One region of the Bacillus safensis genome, then DNA from elsewhere that is predicted to be linked to it. Evidence: a T-box and tRNA genes for the amino acid it is inferred to sense, from the RefSeq annotation. Region 1 holds a T-box; the other holds one or more tRNA genes.
What was found. The T-box of region 1 lies ahead of leuS (leucine--tRNA ligase). A T-box ahead of a tRNA ligase gene usually reads a tRNA of that ligase, here a tRNA-Leu.
Positions count from the first base shown of each region.

Region 2: it has a tRNA-Leu gene. The T-box ahead of leuS (leucine--tRNA ligase) is inferred to sense a tRNA for this amino acid. The anticodon was not compared.

Region 1 covers NZ_CP154909.1:2,675,984-2,679,373, reverse strand. The annotation lists gene AAYR28_RS13700 (PAS domain-containing protein) at 1-205, opposite strand, end outside; gene AAYR28_RS13695 (DUF4257 domain-containing protein) at 628-957, shown strand; T-box leader at 1,060-1,281, shown strand; gene leuS (leucine--tRNA ligase) at 1,379-3,390, shown strand, end outside.
Region 2 covers NZ_CP154909.1:841,344-844,733, forward strand. The annotation lists rRNA gene AAYR28_RS04170 (23S ribosomal RNA) at 1-32, shown strand, start outside; rRNA gene rrf (5S ribosomal RNA) at 142-257, shown strand; tRNA gene AAYR28_RS04180 (tRNA-Asn) at 267-341, shown strand; tRNA gene AAYR28_RS04185 (tRNA-Ser) at 346-436, shown strand; tRNA gene AAYR28_RS04190 (tRNA-Glu) at 454-528, shown strand; tRNA gene AAYR28_RS04195 (tRNA-Val) at 562-637, shown strand; tRNA gene AAYR28_RS04200 (tRNA-Met) at 653-729, shown strand; tRNA gene AAYR28_RS04205 (tRNA-Asp) at 734-810, shown strand; tRNA gene AAYR28_RS04210 (tRNA-Phe) at 829-904, shown strand; tRNA gene AAYR28_RS04215 (tRNA-Thr) at 911-983, shown strand; tRNA gene AAYR28_RS04220 (tRNA-Tyr) at 999-1,083, shown strand; tRNA gene AAYR28_RS04225 (tRNA-Trp) at 1,098-1,171, shown strand; tRNA gene AAYR28_RS04230 (tRNA-His) at 1,201-1,276, shown strand; tRNA gene AAYR28_RS04235 (tRNA-Gln) at 1,286-1,357, shown strand; tRNA gene AAYR28_RS04240 (tRNA-Gly) at 1,365-1,439, shown strand; tRNA gene AAYR28_RS04245 (tRNA-Cys) at 1,445-1,515, shown strand; tRNA gene AAYR28_RS04250 (tRNA-Leu) at 1,530-1,618, shown strand; tRNA gene AAYR28_RS04255 (tRNA-Leu) at 1,656-1,737, shown strand; gene AAYR28_RS04260 (hypothetical protein) at 2,191-2,616, shown strand; gene AAYR28_RS04265 (phosphotransferase) at 3,035-3,390, shown strand, end outside.

The DNA.
Region 1 (3,390 bases):
CTTTTCCTTGAAGGAATCGACAATTACGACCAAGAATTTCATCTGGTTTGTATCCAGTCATTTGTGTAAAGCCGTGATTCACATAAACGATAGGGTTATCCTCTAAGGAAGGGTCTGTAATGACAACACCGATCCGCGCATGATCCAGCGCTTTTTTGATGAGTTCAAGCTGTTTTTGCAAGCCGAAAATGTTCGAGCTGACCATATTACCCTCCTTTGCTGCTATAAGACATATCAAATGGTTGTCTTTTCAACCAAATGAATCCTTTTAAACGTAACATAACATATGTTCTGTTTCAACGATTGCAAACGCTTTGTTAAATTTGTCATCATAGTTTGTCCTCCATTAGAATAGAGTAAGTAAGGAGACTTTTCATTAGAAAAAGAAGGAATCAATTACTCATCATTCATAAAATGACAAAAATAGTTAATATGGATTAGGTAAAAATGATTCCAATGCATCAAGATTGTTTTTAGGTCATTCACATATAATGGAAGAAACAAGCTTTTTTTCTTCGTTAGAGAGAATAGACCTTTTACATGGATTATGACGGAACAGCAGAATGGCATTACAGGGGGCTGGACAGCCTGAAGTCGCTTTACTATTCTAAGGGCTTTAGGAAGGTGATGAAAATGCTGCAACAAGTCATTATTGCTTGCGCCATTGGAGGGGTCATGGGCATTCTCGGTCACGTAAAGAAAAAAGGCAGGCTAGAGAAGCCCAGAATGACAAAAAAGTTTATTTACTTAGGGTTTATTGAAGATTGGCTCGTTGGGATGATTGCCGCTACACTGCTTGTCTTATCCTCAAATCCCGAATCTAGTCTGCACTTGATCATCTTATCCATTATTTCAGGTTACGGAGGAGAAGCAGTTCTGCGAAGCTTCGATTTTGTGAGAGAAGAACGTTCACAGGATGCAGGCTCCAACCGTCATAACCGATCTCCACACGAATAATATCCTCACTTTACCCTAGTCTAGGGTACATTCCCATTGTATACAAACCTGCTTGCACTTATGATCATAATTCTATAAAATACTACTTAGATGACGGTTACGATAAGAACAGTGAAGAGGAGTAGTAGGAAAGCAGTATTTGTCTTTAGAGAATTGACGGCTGGTGAAAGTCAATCAAATCTGCTTCTGAACTCGCCTCAGAGTTGCAGTTGCGTTAAAGCTTCTGTCGCATGTCTGCGTTAAAGATATTAAGTGAGCGTACGAACAGCATGTTACGCTAACAAGGGTGGTACCGCGGGAACCAAAAAATCTCTCGTCCCTTTCCAGGGATGAGGGTTTTTTGTTGATTTTAGAAAAATCTGAATTCTTGCAGTGGTCATCTAAGCAGATAAAGCCGTACATATTAAAGGAGGTTTTCACATTGAGTTTTCAGCATCGGGAAATTGAAAAGAAGTGGCAGGATTATTGGCTGACACATAAAACATTCGCCACATCTGACTCGGAAGATAAACCGAAGTTTTATGCACTTGATATGTTTCCATATCCATCAGGAGCAGGGCTTCATGTCGGGCACCCTGAGGGCTATACAGCAACGGATATTTTATCACGCATGAAACGCATGCAGGGATATGATGTTCTTCATCCAATGGGATGGGACGCATTTGGTCTCCCAGCAGAACAGTATGCACTTGATACAGGAAATGATCCGGCGGCTTTTACAGAAGAGAACATCAACAACTTCCGCCGCCAAATTCAATCACTAGGGTTCTCGTATGATTGGGATCGAGAAATCAACACGACAGACCCGAATTACTACAAATGGACACAATGGATTTTCTTAAAATTGTACGAAAAAGGATTGGCCTATATCGATGAAGTACCAGTGAACTGGTGCCCAGCGCTTGGCACAGTGCTTGCAAATGAAGAAGTCATTGATGGAAAAAGTGAACGCGGAGGGCATCCTGTTGAAAGACGTCCTATGAAGCAGTGGATGCTAAAGATTACAGCATATGCGGACAGGCTGTTAGAAGATTTAGAGGACATTGATTGGCCTGAAAGCATCAAAGATATGCAGCGTAACTGGATCGGACGCTCTGAAGGTGCGCACGTTCATTTTGAAGTAGAAGGACATGACGAACAGTTTACGGTTTTCACAACGCGTCCTGATACACTATTTGGCGCAACATATGCAGTGCTTGCACCAGAGCATGCCCTTGTTGAAAAAATTACATCAGATGCTCAAAAAGAAGCTGTCAAAGCGTATATCAAAGAGATTCAATCAAAGAGTGACTTAGAGCGGACAGATCTTGCTAAAACGAAGACAGGTATTTTCACAGGAGCGTATGCCATCAATCCTTTAAATGGTGAAAAGATGCCGATCTGGATTGCCGATTACGTGCTGGCGACTTATGGAACTGGAGCCATTATGGCAGTTCCTGCCCATGATGAACGTGACTATGAATTCGCCAAAACCTTTGATCTTCCAATTAAAGAAGTTGTAGAAGGCGGAGACATTGAAAAAGAAGCCTACACAGGTGATGGAAAGCACATTAACTCTGATTTCCTAAATGGCTTAGGAAAAGAAGAAGCGATTGAAAAAGCGATTGCATGGCTTGAAGAACATCAAAAAGGTGAAAAGAAAGTCACATATCGTTTAAGAGACTGGCTGTTCAGCCGTCAGCGCTACTGGGGTGAGCCGATTCCAATCATTCATTGGGAGGACGGAACATCTTCAGCTGTTTCAGAAGAAGAGCTTCCACTGATCTTGCCTAAGACGACAGAGATTAAGCCAAGTGGTACAGGTGAATCACCATTAGCCAATATTAAAGACTGGGTTGAGGTTGTAGATCCTGTTACAGGTAAGAAAGGCCGACGCGAAACGAATACAATGCCGCAATGGGCAGGCAGCTGCTGGTATTTCTTACGTTATATTGATCCTCATAACACAGAAGAGCTTGCCTCTCCTGAGAAGCTGAAGAAATGGCTTCCAGTTGATGTGTATATCGGCGGAGCAGAACACGCTGTACTGCATCTTCTATATGCACGCTTCTGGCATAAGTTCTTGTATGATATCGGTGTTGTTCCAACAAAAGAACCTTTCATGAAATTGTTCAATCAAGGTATGATTCTTGGGGAAAACAATGAAAAAATGAGTAAATCAAAAGGAAATGTGGTCAACCCGGATGATATCGTAGAATCTCATGGTGCGGATACATTACGACTTTATGAAATGTTCATGGGACCTTTAGATGCGTCAATTGCTTGGTCTGAAACAGGACTTGATGGCGCTCGTCGTTTCCTTGATCGTGTATGGCGTCTCTTTACAAATGAAGATGGCTCACTCAGTGATAAAGTGACAGAGCAATCTGGCGGCGCATTAGAACGCAGCTATCATGAAACAGTCATGAAGGTAACGGATCATTATGAAGGCTT
Region 2 (3,390 bases), 1.8 Mb from region 1:
GACAGATACTAATAGATCGAGGACTTAACCTATATTCTAATGTGAAGCATGAACATTGTTATCTAGTTTTGAGAGAATATTTTTAAAATATCTCTTGATTTATTTTCAATACATAGTATAATATCTTTTGTCACTAAATTGTCTGGTGATGATGGCGAAGAGGTCACACCCGTTCCCATACCGAACACGGAAGTTAAGCTCTTCAGCGCCGATGGTAGTTGGGGGTTTCCCCCTGTGAGAGTAGGACATCGCCAGGCTTTCTTCATTCCGCAGTAGCTCAGTGGTAGAGCTATCGGCTGTTAACCGATCGGTCGTAGGTTCGAATCCTACCTGCGGAGCCAATTTGGAGAGCTGTCCGAGTGGCCGAAGGAGCACGATTGGAAATCGTGTAGGCGGTAACCCCGTCTCAAGGGTTCGAATCCCTTGCTCTCCGCCACAATTTACATAATAAAGGGCCCGTTGGTCAAGCGGTTAAGACACCGCCCTTTCACGGCGGTAACACGGGTTCGAATCCCGTACGGGTCACCATTTTTATAGAATATACACCAGCATTTTTTATTCGGAGGATTAGCTCAGCTGGGAGAGCATCTGCCTTACAAGCAGAGGGTCGGCGGTTCGAGCCCGTCATCCTCCACCATATCTTTTATATCGTCGCGGGGTGGAGCAGTTCGGTAGCTCGTCGGGCTCATAACCCGAAGGTCGCAGGTTCAAATCCTGCCCCCGCAACCAAAATGGTCCGGTAGTTCAGTTGGTTAGAATGCCTGCCTGTCACGCAGGAGGTCGCGGGTTCGAGTCCCGTCCGGACCGCCATTTTTCAAAAGAATACTTGGCTCGGTAGCTCAGTTGGTAGAGCAACGGACTGAAAATCCGTGTGTCGGCGGTTCGATTCCGTCCCGAGCCACCACTATTTGCCGGTGTAGCTCAATTGGTAGAGCAACTGACTTGTAATCAGTAGGTTGGGGGTTCAAGTCCTCTTGCCGGCACTGTTTTTCAAAAGTGGAGGGGTAGCGAAGTGGCTAAACGCGGCGGACTGTAAATCCGCTCCCTCCGGGTTCGGCGGTTCGAATCCGCCCCCCTCCACCATTTTTTGTTTTCATAGGGGCATAGTTTAACGGTAGAACAGAGGTCTCCAAAACCTCCGGTGTGGGTTCGATTCCTACTGCCCCTGCCAATTATACTTTATAATTCATTACATCTATGGCGGTTGTGGCGAAGTGGTTAACGCACCAGATTGTGGCTCTGGCACTCGTGGGTTCGATTCCCATCAATCGCCCCATTTTATTATTGGGCTATAGCCAAGCGGTAAGGCAACGGACTTTGACTCCGTCATGCGTTGGTTCGAATCCAGCTAGCCCAGTTGATGTGCGGAAGTAGTTCAGTGGTAGAACACCACCTTGCCAAGGTGGGGGTCGCGGGTTCGAATCCCGTCTTCCGCTCCAATAATGGCGGCATAGCCAAGTGGTAAGGCAGAGGTCTGCAAAACCTTTATCCCCGGTTCAAATCCGGGTGTCGCCTTTTTTGAAAAGACTGCCGGGGTGGTGGAATTGGCAGACACACAGGACTTAAAATCCTGCGGTAGGTGACTACCGTGCCGGTTCAAGTCCGGCCCTCGGCACCATTGTTTTTTAATATAAGATGCGCTCTTTTATAATCATGCCGGTGTGGCGGAATTGGCAGACGCGCACGACTCAAAATCGTGTTCCTCACGGAGTGCCGGTTCGACCCCGGCCACCGGTATCTAGTTTTAGATATTCTTTATTATCGTCAATCACAGAAGAATTAAAGAATATCAACGTTTAAAACGTCTTTCTACAAATTGTAGGAGGGCGTTTTTTATTTGTTTTTTAGCTGATTTTTCACACGATAAAATTACTTCAAATCGTTTCACTGCTGAAAGGGGACCTAGCTAAATGGCAAGACGTAAAAATATTTTAGACCAAGGTGAATTGGCAATTTTAGAAAAGGAAACTAAGTCTTATGTTGAATCATTTCGGGAAGCTATTGAATTATTTGTTTAGGACTGTGAGTAATAAATTTTTAAGGCGTTTCTTAATTCTCTAACAGCAATATGACAGAGGAACATATTAAGGAGATTACTTTTACTTTATTGATGGTTACCTTATGATTAAACTAAAGAGGCAGGATAATTGAAGAAGGATTGGATATAAATTGTACATAAGAGGTGTTGTAATGATTACGGTTAAAAATGCTGAAAGTTATCTTAAAGATAGCATTGGTGAAGATACCGATGATATAAAAAAGGTTTGGGAAACATTTAAGGCTTTTTCAAAGGAGACAGTTGAGGGCGAAGAAGATAAAGAAATTTTATTTCAGTGTGGTGTCTATGATTTTACAGGAGAGGAAGTATTTCATTTTGACTTTGTACGTCAGTTTACAGTTTATGAAGAAGATGATTATTCTCACATGGAACAACTACACTGTGAATTTTTATTTAAACCAACAAGCGAGTTAAAAAAGTTAAAGGTGGTAGAAGAATGGTCAATGGATTATGACGATATCGATCATTTTTTTTATCATATTGAAAGTATTCATGAGTTTAAAATACCTTTGAGTTTAAAGCCGATAAAATCAGAAATATATCAGGAAGAGCTTTAATTCTTCATTCATTAACGGGTGCTTTACTATAAGAGGGTATACCTTGCCTTTTTGGAATAATTTATCATCTGGTTCGACCCCGGCCACCGGTATCTGTTAAAAGTTTCATGATTGGTTTTTCCATGAACCTAACGTTTCACCCTCGTGGTAAAACGTTTTTTTGTGGTTTAAATGAGTTATTTAGATAAAAAATAGGAACCTATTAGAACATAATGAGTATGTACTTCTTTTAGCAGAATAATCTTTAGATGATTTGCAACATTTGATAAGATACATTTAACCATGTAAGGAAACAAAATGGAGCAGCACATTCACATAAAACTGTTGTACTACCTTTGAGTAACTAAATGAATATTTGTGGGTACATACACATCTTTAACTGACATCAACATGGTGACCCAGTTTGAGGGGAGAATTTATGAAAAAACAAAATGCTCATGAAGAGTTATTGACAGGTGGAAATGTCTCAAACGTATATCGTTCGGGAGATACGGTTCGTCGAGAAGTAAAGTCAGACAATATCAATATACGACGAAAGCTGCTAAAGCATTTAGAAAAAAAGAATTTCTCCTATGCTCCAAAGTTTTTAGGGGTTGATGAACAAGGTAGAGAGATATTGTCCTTCATTGAAGGCGTAGCCGGTCATGAGCCTTTAAAAGAATATATGTGCTCTCACCATGCCTTAAAAGAAATAGCGAGAATGCTTAGACTGTATCATGATGCTGTTCATGATTTTCCCATTTCAGACGATTGGGAACGAATGGACAATACGCC